DNA from 2 places in the Planococcus liqunii genome. Region 1 is predicted to be linked to the other one. Evidence: riboswitches for the same ligand, from Rfam matches in the RefSeq annotation. Region 1 holds a riboswitch; the other holds the start of a gene.

What was found. A riboswitch is a leader RNA that binds a small molecule or an ion and turns the genes downstream of it on or off. The one in region 1 is predicted to bind thiamine pyrophosphate.
Region 2: another riboswitch for thiamine pyrophosphate. It lies ahead of thiT (energy-coupled thiamine transporter ThiT); the one in region 1 lies ahead of tenA (thiaminase II).

Annotation. Positions count from the first base shown of each region.
Region 1 covers NZ_CP129238.1:3,503,719-3,511,399, forward strand. Annotated here, with positions in the region: gene QWY22_RS17310 (MFS transporter) at 1-178, shown strand, start outside; gene QWY22_RS17315 (nuclease-related domain-containing protein) at 439-1,404, shown strand; gene QWY22_RS17320 (YkuS family protein) at 1,535-2,377, opposite strand; gene thiW (energy coupling factor transporter S component ThiW) at 2,468-2,956, opposite strand; gene thiE (thiamine phosphate synthase) at 2,953-3,624, opposite strand; gene thiD (bifunctional hydroxymethylpyrimidine kinase/phosphomethylpyrimidine kinase) at 3,590-4,429, opposite strand; gene thiM (hydroxyethylthiazole kinase) at 4,426-5,217, opposite strand; gene tenA (thiaminase II) at 5,219-5,902, opposite strand; TPP riboswitch at 6,034-6,137, opposite strand; gene QWY22_RS17350 (ABC transporter ATP-binding protein) at 6,172-7,302, opposite strand; gene QWY22_RS17355 (ABC transporter substrate-binding protein) at 7,641-7,681, shown strand, end outside.
Region 2 covers NZ_CP129238.1:1,054,851-1,062,531, reverse strand. Annotated here, with positions in the region: gene QWY22_RS05240 (GNAT family N-acetyltransferase) at 1-469, opposite strand, end outside; gene QWY22_RS05235 (M3 family oligoendopeptidase) at 474-2,273, opposite strand; gene QWY22_RS05230 (TspO-related membrane protein) at 2,489-3,208, shown strand; gene map (type I methionyl aminopeptidase) at 3,229-3,978, opposite strand; gene thiT (energy-coupled thiamine transporter ThiT) at 4,112-4,687, opposite strand; TPP riboswitch at 4,782-4,881, opposite strand; gene QWY22_RS05215 (M20 family metallopeptidase) at 5,027-6,097, shown strand; gene yxzF (small protein YxzF) at 6,167-6,304, shown strand; gene QWY22_RS05205 (SGNH/GDSL hydrolase family protein) at 6,340-7,257, opposite strand; gene QWY22_RS05200 (aminopeptidase) at 7,261-7,681, opposite strand, start outside.

The sequences.
Region 1 (7,681 bases):
CGGCAAATTTGCCGCCATCCTGGGACCGCTTCTGGTAGCTGTCACTTCCCAGATCACCGGGAACTCCAGCATGGGCGTCTTCAGCCTCGTCGTCTTGTTCGTCATAGGCCTCGTGATTCTGTCGCGCGTGCCGGAACCGGTTCCGCATGCACCGGTCGATGAAGTGGCTCCTGATTAATTGTTGAAAAACCCGATCCGGCGCTTGCCGGGTCGGGTTTTTTATGAGTTGGGCGTAAGTGGATTGGAGTTGGGCGTAACCCGGTGAAAGACGGGCATAAACTTGATGGAGTTGGGCATAAAGCCGCCCGAGCTCCTAATGGGACTTGCCAATTCTCATTTTTGCGCCTTTTTCCGGTTCCAAATATTTATTATGGCAAGAAGTATAGCCACCTTCTTTCTTGCATGTTAAGGTTTTATTTAAAAAATGGAGGGATGGCCTTGATTTTAAAGACAAGAGGAATTTCGCTCGAACGGGAGCGGCTCGAGGTGCTGCTCCGGCGGCTGCCGAAAACGCATGCTTTATACAAGGATGCAAAAGAAGATTACTACAACGATTCCGCCGGGATTGGCGGCGAACAGCGTTTCGATGATTATGTGGCCTCCAGCCGGTTGCCTTATCCCCATATTTTCCTTCATAATGTGTCATTGAGGTCTTTTCAGGCTTTCCAATTGGATTCGCTGATGATTACGCCGTGGTGCCTTTATATCTTCGAAGTCAAAAACATGAGCGGCCGCCTCCGCTTCCAGCAATCTCCCCTGCAGCTTATCCAGACCAAAGATGACGGCAGCGTCATTGGCCGCAAAAGCCCCATCGAGCAGATCGACACCAACGAATGGCTGTTGGATGAATGGCTCCGAGCTTCCGGCATCTATATGCCGCTGCGCTCTGTGCTGGTCCTTTCCTATCCGAAACAAATACCCGAAAACGTCCCTGACACCCACACCATTCTGTTTTCCCACCAGTTGCCGATGTTCCTCAACAAACTCCGCAGTGAATCAGCAGTCATAGATCTTGGTGAAATGGCCAAGCTGGCGAATAAAATTTTTACAGCTCATTCGGATTATGTACCCAAGCCGATCTGCAGCAATCCGGCCTACCCGCTACAGGCGATGATCCGCGGCGTATGGTGCGTGGCATGCGGGCGGATCGGCATGAAGCGGACTTATGGCACCTGGCTTTGTCCATTCTGCGGGGATTCCGATAAACAAGCCCATGTCCAGGCCATTCAAGACTGGCACCGGCTGACCGGCGGGCCGATCACGAACCGGATGTGCCGGGAAGTGCTGCAGATTGAGGACCGCCATTTGGCTAAACGGCTTTTGCGTGACATGGATTTGAAGAAAACGGGGAATTTTAAGGGTGCAGAATACGTTTTGGAGGCGAGTTGCTCGTATAGGGAGTGAAGTTGCTCGTATATGCCCCGTAGTTGCTCATATATGACTCAAAGTTGCTCGTAACACACCTGCAGACGCTCGTAAATGAAAACACAAAAAACCCGGCAGCCATTTCAGCGGCTGCCGGGTTTTTCAACGCTTATTTTTTATTGTTTTTATTCGCTTCCGTGGAAACGATTGTAGCTCCGCCTGATGCATTTGTTGTTACATCTGCATCGCCAAGCTCTACTACTTCAATCGAGCCCTTGTCTTTAGAAGCTTCTTTATCAGCTTTTTTGATTTCTTTTTCAGCCTGTTTTTCAGCTTTTTCGTGTTCTTTTTGCGCTTTTTCTTCAGCTTTTGCTTCTTGTTTAACGACTTTTTCCTGCTTTTTGAGTTCTTTTGTTTCCTGCATTTCCTGGCGTTTTGCCTTCAAATTGTCCACTGGACCTTTGACTTTTTCTTTGACAGTGCTTGTTACACCGCTTGTTTTCTCTTTAGCTTGCCCAAGCGTGTCTTTTGCTTTCTCGGTAACGCCGCTTGTCTTTTCTTTCACTTGGCCGACAGTGCCTTTGGCTTTTTCCGTAACGCCGCCAAGCTTTTCTTTCGTATCGGAAGTTTTTTCTTTTACAACCGCCTGCATTTCTTTGCCGCTCTTCGGAGTCAATAGGAGACCAGCTGCTGCGCCGACAATGGCTCCAGTCGCTGCACCTTTAAGGAATGAACTGCCGGTGATTCCGCCGCTTGAAGGGGGAGCCGGGATTTTGCCGATGCGGACAAGGCGTTCTTCCACTTCATCGACGATTTCTTCCAACGTGCGGCCTTTAGCTTCAACAAGAGGAACATTCATGTGAAAATCCGTTAAGTCCTCTTTGTCTCTGACGACTACACAGTCATAATCCATCGCTTCTGTTTTGTCTTCCAACATCTCAGCTTCGTAGCCTCTTTTTTGCAATGCTTCTTTTACAGATGTAAACGGTTCTTCTACTGCAATTTTCACCATAATCTTGTCCACTCCTTTTTGAAATGTGTTTATCCCTGTATTTCCCCCTAATTCCTTACAACTAAACACATTGCGGAGAATGAAATATTTTTAATTTAACTGTAATTTAGAATGGTTGCGCAAAAGCTTCTTCACGACCACCGCTCCGAGCACAGCCCCGGACAGGCTGGAGATGAAAAAAGGCGGCAGGAAAAACAGAGCGGCAAGGTCTGTGCCCATTAAAATCCGTGCATAAGGAACGGCAACGAGCGAAGCGATGATTCCTGTCCCCACTATTTCCCCCGCAGCCGCAAACCAGACTTTGCCGAACTTGGCATACATCACGCCGGCAATGAGCGCCCCGATCATCCCTCCCGGAAAAGCGAGGAGCGAGCCGGTTCCTGTCAGCACCCGGACGACTGCCGTCAAAAAGGCAATGAGCAGTGCCGGCCCCGGCCCCAGGAGAACCGCTGCGATGACATTCATCGCATGCTGGATCGGATAGGCGCGCGCGATGCCTGCCGGAAAGGAGACAAATGCTGAACCGGCGACACTGATCGCTACGAACATGGCAATCAGCACCATTTTTCTGGTGGTCATTTTTCAGCACCTGCCTTTATCGATTCGCTAAATCGCCTGATTTGGAGCGTAATGCTTTCCGCCTGCACAATGGCGGAAATTACAGCCACTCCGTCCGCTCCTGCCGCCCACACCTGTCCGGCATTATCAGGCGTGATGCCCCCGATGCCGATCACCGGGAGTCCGGGATAGCGGTTTTTCACAGCTAGAATCCCGGAAGTACCCGCCGGACTTTTTGCATCCGCTTTGGACTGTGTGCCAAAAACCGGACCCATGCCGACATAGTCTGCCCCGCTAAGTAGGGCTTTTCCCGCTTCTTCCAAGGAATGCACGGAGACGCCCAAAATCTTGTCGGGGCCTACTAAGCGCCTTGCTGCGTTTGCTTCCATGTCTTCCTGTCCAATATGGATGCCGTCAGCATCAAGTGTACGTGCAAGCTCCACATCGTCATTGACGATAAACGGCACGTTGTATGCGCGGCACAGCCGTTGGCATTCCGCCGCAAAATCCAGCAGCAACTCTCCAGTCAAAGCATCTGCTCCTTTTTCCCTTAATTGGAAACAGTTGATGCCTCCTGCCAAAGCTGCTTCCAGAATTTCCAGCGCATCCCGCCCCGGTGTATTCTGGCTGCCCATTATAAAGTATATAGCAGGCTTACTGAATAACTTGGACATGTTCAACGCCTCCATTTCTGCGCACATATGCCTGGTAGGCTGCATGATTGGTCGGACCGTGTCCGGCGCCAATATGCAATTCCTCGCTGAGCGCTGCCTGGATAAACTGCTTCGCCGTGCAAATGGCGCTTTCCACCGGCTGACCCTTAGCCAGTTCCGCCGTCAGCGCCGCTGCAAACGTGCAGCCGGTTCCATGGGTCTGGCTGGTGTTGATGCGCGGTGAACGAAAAAGCCGTTCTTCTCCGTTCCGTGCGAGGTAATAGTCTTCTGCCACTTCCAGGTTTTCGGCATGGCCGCCTTTGATGACAACCGACGCTGCGCCAAACGACAAGATCTTTTCGGCTGCCCGCTTCCTTGACGTTTCGTCATAGATGGAAACACCGCTGATTGCTTCCGCTTCCGGAAGATTTGGCGTCACGACTAAGGCAAGCGGCAGCAAATGCTCTTTCAGTGCCTCCAACGCTTCCTGCTGCAAGAGGCTTGCACCGCCTTTGGCAATCATGACCGGGTCCACCACAAGGTTCTTCCAGCCATATTGCCGGATGGCAGAAGCGGTCTCTTTGATGGCTGCCGCATCAAACAGCATGCCTGTCTTCAATGCCGCAATCTGAAAATCCTCTCCGACGGCCCGCAGCTGTTCCCTCACTCCATATACCGGCACCGGATAAATGCCCGTAACGCCAAGCGTGTTCTGCGCAGTCACGGCTGTAATAACCGACGTAGAATAAACCCCCAGTTCCTGAAACGTCTTAATGTCCGCCTGGATGCCTGCCCCTCCTCCTGAATCGGATCCGGCAATGGTCAATGTTTGTGGCATCATCGCTTCAGCACCCCTTCCTTTTCCTGCATAAATTTATCCAGTTCCCCTTCGCCGGTAGCTGCCAAACGGTCTAAAAACGCGCGTTGAAACGCACCTGGAAGTTCTGCTTGCCGGCTCGCGAGTTCTCCAGCGATGGCGTAATAGTGCATGGCAGCGGCTGCCGCTTCAAAATGCGCTTTGGGGTGCACTGCCAGGAACGCTGCCACCACACCGCTGAGCAGGCAGCCGGTTCCGGTAATAGAAGCCATAATTTCATGGCCGTATTGAATTTCGGCTACCCGTTCACCGTCCGTGACAAGATCCGTTGCACCGGATACGGCAATAATCAGCCCAAGGCGCTTGGCTGTTGTTCGGGCCATCTCTCCAATATCTGCATCCCCTTCACCGGCATCGACGCCTTTTGCCTGCCAGTCGGCGCCGGCAATGGCTGCCAGTTCGCCGGCGTTGCAGCGGATAACCGCAACGTTCACTTCTTCCAGGATTTTATTGACCGCGTTTTTCCGGAATTCCGTCGCACCCGCTCCAACCGGATCGAGCACCACCGGCGTCCCCAACGCATTGGCTTTTTTCCCGGCAATCAGCATGCTGGTTAAGCTTTGGCTGTTCAAGGTTCCGATATTAAGCGACACCGCATCTGCCAAAGCAGCCAGTTCAGCCGCTTCTTCCGGGGCTTCCCCCATGATGGGCGAGGCACCGAGCGCCAGCAGCCCGTTTGCCTGGAAATTCGAGACGACGTGATTGGTGATGCAATGGATGATCGGGTTTTCTGTCCGCACTTTTTCCAGCATCTTAGACACCCGCCTGACTATACGTGTTTACTGTCCAGGATTCTTTCCGCCATGCCTGCTCCCAAAAATTCCATTCGTAGTAGCTGCTGCGCCGGAACCGGTCTTTCAGTTCTGTCCGGCGTTTTTCCGGCAGGCCGGATGCCAGTCTATCCATCCGGTCCAACTGTTCTTTGACCAACTCGCCGAACTCCGCCGAGCCATAAGTACCGATCCACCGGTCGTAAATCGGATGGTCGGGTTTGGCGTTTTTCAGCCGTTCGCCAATTTCGTGGTAAAGCCAGTAGCAAGGCAAAATGGAAGCGAGCACATCGGCCAAATTGCCTTCCGCCGACCGGTACATATGGGAAACGTAGGCATACGCACTCGGCGACGGTTCAAAAGCTTCCCAATCCTTATCCGTAACGCCGAGCAGATCCATGAACGACTCGTGCAAAGCCAATTCAGCGGCACACGTGTGCTCGGAATGAAATGCAAAGCGCTTTGTCGTTTCCAAATCGGTTGCTTTGACTGCCCCGATGGCCTGGATTTTTGCAAAGTGGCTTAAATAATACGCGTCCTGCATGACGTAATGCCGAAATACATCCAGCGGCAGCGTGCCGTCCGCGATTCCTTTTACAAACGGATGATCAAAACTTGCCTGCCACAACTCGCTGCACTCAATACGAACTTCTTTACAAAATGCCATTTCCCCATCTCCTTTGTTTTTCGGCTTCAGTGCCTGACTGATTTTCTTCCGCAGGCACATCTGCCGTTTTGCCAAATAAAAAACGCCGCTCTCCAGTAAAGGAAAGCGGCGTATGCAGTCGAATGAAGGAAGGCATGCGTTCGCCACTTCCCTCCGCTGGTATGATCCAGATCAGGTTCAAAGGGTCCGGGCTTATGCCCGTCTCAGCCGATATCCGGCTCCCCTAGTGGTGTTCATTATTCAGTTGTCAAAATCACTTTAACACAAATTCACGAAACTACAACAGCCTTTTCTGATTTTTCAGGTTTGATGCGCTCTCCGCTGACCGGATCAAAGAAATGGACGCGCGACATATCAAAGGCAAGGCGCGCGGTCTGCCCCGGCTCGATGCGGTTGTCGGCATCGACGCGGGCGATGAATTCCTGTTCGCCGTAAACGGCATAAATGATCGTTTCAGCGCCGGTCAGTTCAGATACCGTAATGACCGCGTCAATATCGCTGTGCGGGATTCCCGTTAAATCTTCATTGTTCACGTGGATATGTTCAGGCCGGATGCCAAGCGAAATCGGCGAACCGTCATAGCCTTGATTCTTCAGTACGTTCAGCGTCTCTGCAGGAATATCGATAACGCGGTCGCCCATGACAAATGCACCGCCTTCTAATTTTCCGTCAAAGAAGTTCATAGCAGGCGAGCCGATAAAGCCGCCGACAAAACGGTTGGCCGGAAAATCATATACTTCTTTCGGGCTGCCGACCTGCTGGATCAAGCCGCTCTTCATGATGACAATGCGCGTTGCCATTGTCATCGCTTCGGTCTGATCGTGCGTCACGTAGATGGTAGTGGTTTTCAAGCGGTTGTGAAGCTTGGCAATTTCAGCACGCATTTGAACGCGCAGCTTGGCATCCAGGTTGGACAACGGCTCATCCATCAGGAACACTTTGGCGTCGCGCACAATCGCACGTCCCAAAGCCACACGCTGGCGCTGCCCGCCGGAAAGCGCTTTCGGTTTCCGGTCCAGGTATTCTTCCAAACCGAGAATGGCGGCGGCTTCATTTACCCGTCTTTTGATTTCTTCTTTTTTGAATTTGCGCAGCTTTAATCCGAACGCCATATTTTCATAGACGGTCATGTGCGGATAAAGTGCATAGTTCTGGAACACCATCGCGATGTCGCGCTCTTTCGGCTGCACGTCATTCATCCGTTTGCCGTCGATGAAAAACTCGCCTTCTGTTATTTCTTCCAAGCCGGCAATCATACGCAAAGTCGTGGATTTCCCACAGCCTGAGGGGCCGACAAAGACAATAAATTCCTCGTTTTTGATGTGAAGATTAAAATCAGTTACGGCAGTCGCACCATTATCGTATGTCTTCCCTAAATTGTTGATCAGAATCTCTGCCATTATGCCACTCCCCATTCTTTTTTACCTTAATTATAAACAGTTTTCTGTATATTACAAATCACAATATTGGAAAATAATTGTCTATACCCAATTCCAAAACCCTTTAAACTCGGTACTTAGTCCTATTATCTGTATATTTAGATTACTCTTTGAAAAGAAGAAGAAGTTGTTATATACTTCTACTAGACATGAGAAGCTGGAAGATTTTATGGTTCTTTTTCTAACAGAAAAAGAGGCATTTTTTCGCTGAAAATCAGGCTGAAATCGCCTTTTTACTTCGACTGTCGAAGATATTATCTGTACTTATTTTCAAACTACACCAAAAGGAGTGGAACAAGATGAACAAATTAAAGGTTTTCATCATTTTGATTGCTGGCCT
Region 2 (7,681 bases), 1.5 Mb from region 1:
CCTCTTTTTGATATTTCGATTTTTCGAGCACGCGAATCGAACCTGTATTTCTCGGAGACACGTATGCTTCAATCCGGTGCAGCCGGAGCTGTTCAAAGCCGAATGCTGTCACAAGCCCTACTGCTTCCGTCGCAATCCCTTTTCCGATGCAGGCTTCATCAATGGAATAGCCAACCAGTGCACTGAGAAAGGGAAGTCGCTTAATGCCGTAGATTGAAATATGCCCAATCATATTATTGGACTCGTGCTCAAAAATCCCAAAGCTGTACTCGCGGTTTTCTCTCGCCTGATAGATTGATTCCCTTATCTTTTCACGCTGGACCATGGCTGTGAAATAACTATCTTGATGGCGGGGCTCATAAATAGCCCAATAATCCCGATTGCGCGACAGTAATTGCACCATCTCTTCCGCATCATCCACTGTTAAATTCCGAATATAACATGTACGCCCTTCGAATAGTAAATTCATGGCATCATCCCACTGAGGAAACTAGCGCGTTAAAATCTTCAGCATCTTTCACACAAAGCGCGATTCCTTTTTCCCAGAACGCCTGTTGTGTGATGTCTTCGCCCAAATGCTTCATCGCCAGGTCTTCAGCTGTCATAATAGCCGTATCGCGCAGAAGTGCCATATATTTTTCTTCAAATTGGCTGCCTTCTTCCAATGCTTTTGCATAGATGCTCAAGGAGAATAAATAACCGAACGTATACGGGAAATTGTAAAACGGGACATCGGTGATATAAAAATGCAATTTGGATGCCCAGAAATGCGGATGGGTGGATGTTAATCCCCCTGCAAACCCTTCTTGCTGCGCTTCTTCCATCAATTCGTTTAAGCGTTCAGCCGATACTACCCCGTTTTTGCGTTCTTCATAAAAACGCGTTTCAAACAGGAAGCGGGAATGGATGTTCATGAAGAAAGCGACGCTCCGCTGCAATTTATCTTCAAGAAGCGCTAACTTCTCTTCTTTAGACTGCGCATTTTTAACGGCCGCATCCGCGACGATCATTTCTGCAAAAGTTGAAGCCGTTTCTGCAACATTCATCGCATATGAGCGGTTTAGTGGATGAACCGGCTGCATGGCATGGCTGTGGAAAGCATGGCCTAGTTCATGCGCCAATGTGGCAACGTTTGACATTGAGCCGCTGTAAGTCATGAAAATCCTTGATTCTTCGGTCATCGGCAAACTCGTACAGAATCCGCCTGGGCGTTTGTTCGGCCGGTCTTCCGCTTCAATCCAGCCTTTTTCAAATGCTTGGACTGCAAACTTTTGCAGTTCCGGACCAAACTTCCCGAAATGCTCAAGGATGAATTCCGCACCTTCCTGATACGCATATTGTTGCGTACTTTCCGTTACCGGTGCATCCACATCAAACCAATCCAGCCCATCTTTTCCAAGCATCTTGCCTTTTTTATTCAAATAATCAACAAAAGGCTGTTTGTTTTTGCTGATGGCTCCCCACATCGCATCCAAGGTTTCCTGCTTCATGCGGTTCATATGAAGCGGTTCTTGAAGAACGCTGTCCCAGCCGCGTTTTTTATAGACTTCCAATCGGAATCCTGCAATTGAATTTAGAGTCTTGGCAAAAAACTCTTCTTTGTCCGTCCATGCCGCTTCCAGTTTTTCATAGGACTGTTGGCGGATGGCTGCATCCGGATCTGAGCTTAAGTTATTGGCTTGGCCGACAGAAAGATCTTTTTCTTCCCCGCTGATGTTCATCTTGATTTTGATATCGCCCACCAGCATGTCATACAGTTGGCTCCACCCATGGTAGCCCTCGGTACTAAGCGAAGTAATGATGTTTTCTTCTTTTTCGGAAAGCAGCATATTTGCTTCTTCTCGCCATTCATTCAACACAAAACTGAATTCTTTTAATGATTCCGATTCTAAAAGTGCCGTCCACACATTTTCTTCCGTCTTGGCCAATTGCTGCTGGATCGCCTGAAGAGCCGTCTGAAAACGGGCATTTAATACAGCGTCTTCACTTTGCAGAATCGCTGCTTTTTTATCTTCGGTATTTTGAGCCTGGAGGCACCCGATGAATGAGCCCGCCTGGTTCAATTGCTGCATGATGCCTTTGACTGTCTCCAGCATAGCTACAATGGCTGCCTCGTCTTTCTCTGATGCCGGTACTTGAAAGTTTTTAGCCAGCGCTTCAAGTTCCGCTAAATCAGAGTTTGTCTTTTCAATATGTAAACGCAATTCTTTTGAGTTGCTTCCCCCTGGAAAAAGAACTTCCAAATCCCATACTTCCGGAAATTTCACCGTCATTGTGTTACCCCCTGGTAAACTAAATTTTCTAAAAACACTTACTAGTATAGCATTATTATTCGGCAGGCGGAACAATTGAAGCAATCCTTCTTCTCCAATATTTTTTTAAAAGTGTCGGCTTCTTCACAAACTCCCTTTTATTTCAATTTTTTTGGAATTGCAGTTTGTTGTCCCCTACAAGGACAGTTATACTTAAAACAGAGGAGGGATCTCTTATGTTTAGGATACTGTTGATGACTATTGCTTTTATAGCCATCATTGTAGTAAACGCTATGGCCAATATCCTGCCAATAAATGGACAGACAACTGGAGAAATTTCCAATCGTCTCCCGGTCATGTTTACACCCGCTGGTTATGTATTTTCAATCTGGTCAGTTATTTACATCTTGCTGGCTATATGGATTATCGGTTTTTGGGTCCGTCTGAAAAAAGGACAAATTCCCCCATTAAAAATCACCGCATTCTTTGTATTAAGCGCATTGTTCAATATTAGCTGGCTGCTTCTTTGGCATTACGAATTCTTCGGCTGGTCAATCGCAGCGATGATTGGGTATTTGCTGGCGTTGATTGGGCTTTATCTTCAATATAGCAATGAAGAACGCGGTCTTTTTGAACGTTTACCTGTAGCCGTCAATATGGGATGGATCAGTGTGGCTACAATTGCCAATATCAGTTTTGTCCTTACCTACTATAACTGGAGCGGCTGGGGACTGAGCGATCAGCTATGGACGGTTATCATGTTGACTGTCGCAACTGCACTTGCACTTCATATTCGATTCCATCATTCCGACATCCCTTATGCCCTTGTGTTCATCTGGGCATTTATCGGCATTGCAGTTAAGCATCAAATGGATGAGCTGCTCGTTACGACAGCGTCCTTATTTTTAGCAGGTGTTATATTAACCGGAATATTGCTCATCAAAAAAAGACCCTGAGAAGGGTCTTTTTTTGTGCCTTAATCTATTTTCGTCAATAATACCGGTTCGCCTTTTGTGACCAGTACCGTGTGTTCAATTTGCGCGACCAGTGACTGATCCGGTGTGATGAACGTCCAGCCGTCTCCTGATTCCACAATATGTTCGGATTTCTGGGAAATAAACGGTTCTACTGCCAGAACCATTCCTTCTTTTAAGATTGTTGTTTCCCACGCATCGTAATAATTTAAAATATGTTGAGGCGCTTCGTGAAGAGATTTTCCAATTCCGTGGCCCGTCAAGTTTTTAATAACGAACAATCCTTGCTGTTTCGCTTCGCGCTCAACCGCTTTGCCGATCTGGTTTAACTTTGCGCCAGCTTTCACTTTTGTCATCGCACGCTCAAACGAAGAAGCGGCAACTTCGCAAAGTTTTTCTTTTTCCGGATAGCCGTCCCCGACAACAAACGAAATGCCGGTATCGGCAAAATATCCTTCGTACGAGCCGGATACATCAATGTTGACCATATCGCCCTCGTTAATTACCCGTTTCCCCGGCATGCCGTGGGCGACTTCTTCATTTACGCTGATGCATGTATACCCTGGGAAATCGTATTCTGATTTCGGTCCGGACACGCCGCCCATTTCCTTGAACATGCGTCCGCCAATCTCATCAAGTTCTTTCGTTGTAACGCCGGGCTTTGTAGCAGCTTTCATAGCGTCACGGATTTCAGCGACCATGCGGCCCGCTTTTTTTAGCATTTCAATATCTTTTTCTGTAGTGGCAATCATTTAGTACCCTTCTTTCAACTTGTCTACCCAAAATTATATCATAAGAAAAGCGCAGATGCCCGTAAAGCACCGTCATTTGCTTGAATCTCAGCATAACAAAAAGAGGATTATCCGGTAGATAATCCTCTTAAACTTACGCTTTTGTATCCACCAGTTTAGGTGCCGTTGCGAAGAGTGTGGAACACACAACCGCGGCGACCAAAAATACCGGAATCATATAAGTGGCATTGTAAACTGCTGAATAGATCAATACATTGCCTTCTGCAAACATGCCGAAAAAAAGAATTCCGGTAACGACGTGGACCACATAACGCAGAACGGAGCCGATAAACAGCCCAATCACTACTGCCGCAATCATGCCGCCTGTCCGGTGTTCATGCGAAGCCTGCAAGTACCTTCTGCGCATGAGGCCGGCAAGCCCAACTACACCGTATGCCAATAGGTAATCCAACAAGACCTGCAATACGACAAATCCAAACGACAGCGGCGTAACCGAAATGACGCCGGTGACGATTTGCAGCAGGCCAACCAGCAGACCGGTTAACACACCGGCTAAAACACCTCTGCGAAACGCCATCAAGACGATCGGAATCATTACCAAACTCACTGAACCGCCTTGCGGCATTTTGAATGCCACAAAATCCAGCACGTATCCCAACGCTCCGAAAATAGCGATTTCCACCATCAGTAAAACTCGTAAATTTCTCATGACTTCCTCCTTGTGTTGTGCACATCACCAGAAGGGCCGCAGAAAAAAACCATATAAAAGCGGCGCTAGGACAGAGCCTGGCGCCGCGTTAAGGACCGGTTTCTATCCACATCCCTGCGCAAGCATTAACTTACAGGTTCAAAGGGTAAGAACAATATGTTCACTCTCAGCAAATAGCTCCCCTTGTGGTGTATACAATTATTTCGTTATCACCTGTATTGTACACAACTCCCTGACCGAAAGCAATTCCGTTTCAAACTGATCCATTAGGGTACTCTTTTAGATATGAGGAAAAACAGAAAGGTGGTGTTGGCAGCGGAACTTTAGCTGCCATAAATAATGATAGAATTGCTTAAGGATTTGATTAAAATTGAAAGTGATACAAAAGAAGAGGCGAACAAGGCGCTTCTTTTTTGCGCCGACTGGCTTAAACAACAGGGGCAGGAAGTAACGGTCCATGACAACGAAGGTTATTTAATGCTGACGGCAATTAAAGGCCAAGGGCCCGAAACCATTGTTTGGAACGGGCATGTCGACGTCGTTCCGGGACACGCCGACCAATTTGTTCCAATGGAAGAAAATGGTCGGCTTTACGGACGAGGGGCTGCGGATATGAAAGCCGGCGTAGCTGCCATGATGCAGGCTTTTGTCGACCTTGAGGCTGAAAAATTGCCGCGCGTTGTGCAATTGCATATTGTCACCGATGAAGAAATCGGGGGCCGCCATACATCTAAATGGCTTGTCGAACAGGGCTTCCATGGCGATTTTGTCATCTGCGGCGAACCGACGGGACTGAAGGTCGGCTTGCAGTCAAAAGGCATATTGCGCATGGATATGACGTTCAAGGGCAAACCCGCTCACGGCAGCCGGCCATGGGAAGGCATCAATGCGATTGAATCAGCGATGAAATATCATATGGCTATTGCTGAATTGCCGTTCCGTAAAGAATCCACCGAATACTATGAGCAAACTTCCGTTAACTTGCCGATCATCAATGCCGGCGACCGCTATAATGTCGTTCCGGAAATTTGCCATATGTCCTATGATATTCGGTTTATGCCGGGACAGGACAAAGACGAAATCGTCCGGCAGATGGCGGAACTCGCAAAAACCTTGAATCTCGATATGGAATACAAAGCAAGCGGCTCCACGCCTGCACTGACTACTTCGGAAGAAAATCCATACATTCAATCCCTGAAGAAATCCATTCAGCAGGCAACAGGGGAAGATGCCGTGCTTTTCGGTCAACATGGAGCCGCTGATACCCGTTATTATGCACTGGTGAACGGCGGCGAAGGAGCCATTGAATTTGGTCCTTCCGGGGACGATTGGCATGGGAACGCTGAATATGTGCTTCTTTCAAGTGTCCACGATTACCGTAAAATCCTTGTTTCATTGGCCTTTTCATAAAGATCATGTTTAAAAAAGAAACGATGAGGGAAATTAGTCTATACCTCACTTATGATAGGAGAGATTGCTATGGGAATAGGTCGAATCGTAAAAACCGCTATTAAAATAGCACCAGTTGCTTATCCAATTATCCGCAAAGTCATGCAAAGCAAAAAAGCTGGCGATACGAGCAAGTACAAAACGACTCCAACAAAACGTACAAGATAAAAAACCGCTCCGGGTTCTGCCCGAAGCGGTTTTTATTATGCATATGGAATGGCTTCACGCAATGCCAAATAATGATCGTCCAGCTGGCTGTGGGAAGTTGCTGAAGAAACGTCGTTCTGCCCGTCTGCTTCATCAGCTCCATTTTCCTCCTGCTCTTGGATGATTTCTTCAAACGTTTTTGGGTCAGCTGCCGGCAATTCCTGGTCTTCCACTTTCCAACCTGGCTGGTAGGCGTCCAGGAAAGCATTGGCCATCGCCTGATACCCTTTCACATTCGGGTGCACATCTGCCGGATTCGGCACTTTATCCGTGCCGTTGTCTCCAAATGCTCTATCAATTGCCACAAATGTTGCCCCTGCCTTTTCAGCACTTTGCTCTAAAATCATGTTCAGGCGATCAAGCTGCATCGCGGTGCCTTCTTTTTGTGAATCCCGTACGTGGGGATAGGCAAAATAATAACCCATTACATAAATGTCCGCCTGCGGTGCCGTTTTTTTCATTTCTGTTAAGATTTTTTCCATGTTTAGGCGTGCTTTATTCAACGCAAAATCGGCCTGGATTTGCTGAAATACCAATGTTCCTTGTGCGGAATTCGACTGGACGAGCCGCAGCAGATCGTTCGCTCCGGCAGACAAGGTAATGATATTTGCAGCGCTTAAAACTTCCTTTGCCTCCGGTGACTGAATTCGTTCTAAGACGTCTTCAGTCGTAAACCCGGGAAAAGCCAGATTTTTTGAATAAAACGCTACCGGCTGATGGCTTGCTAATTCCTGTGCGATCAAATCCGAATAGCCTGTATCAATTTGAGAATTCGGCGTCTGGCCGGCAGCGAGCGAATCCCCTACCGCGATGTAAACCGCAGGCATTTTCACTTCTGCCTGAACCGACATCGTGCAGCCGAACAACAAGGCGAATGCCAATACCGCAATCCAGTAGTTCTTCAAATTACTCACCTCTTAGAATGCCCAGTTTCCTTCGCGGAAAATCGGCTCTTTTGTGCCATCGCTCCGGATTCCGTCAATGTTCATGCCGGCGCTGCCAATCATGAAATCTTCGTGGACGATGGATGTATTCAGGCCAATCGACTCCAGTTGAGTCCGTTCCAAATCGCGTGCGCCTTCGCAGCAAGTCGGGTAGGAATCGCCGATTGCCAAGTGATTGGATGCATTTTCATCAAAAAGCGTATTGAAAAACAAAATGTTTGAATCTGAAATCGGCGACTGGTGCGGCACCAAAGCCACTTCTCCAAGGTAAGCAGCGCCTTCATCCGTTCCAATCATTTCAGCGAGAAGCTCCTGTCCGACTGCTGCCTGCGCTTTAACAATCTTTCCTTTTTCAAACGTCAATGTGAATTCGTCGATAATATTCCCTTGATAA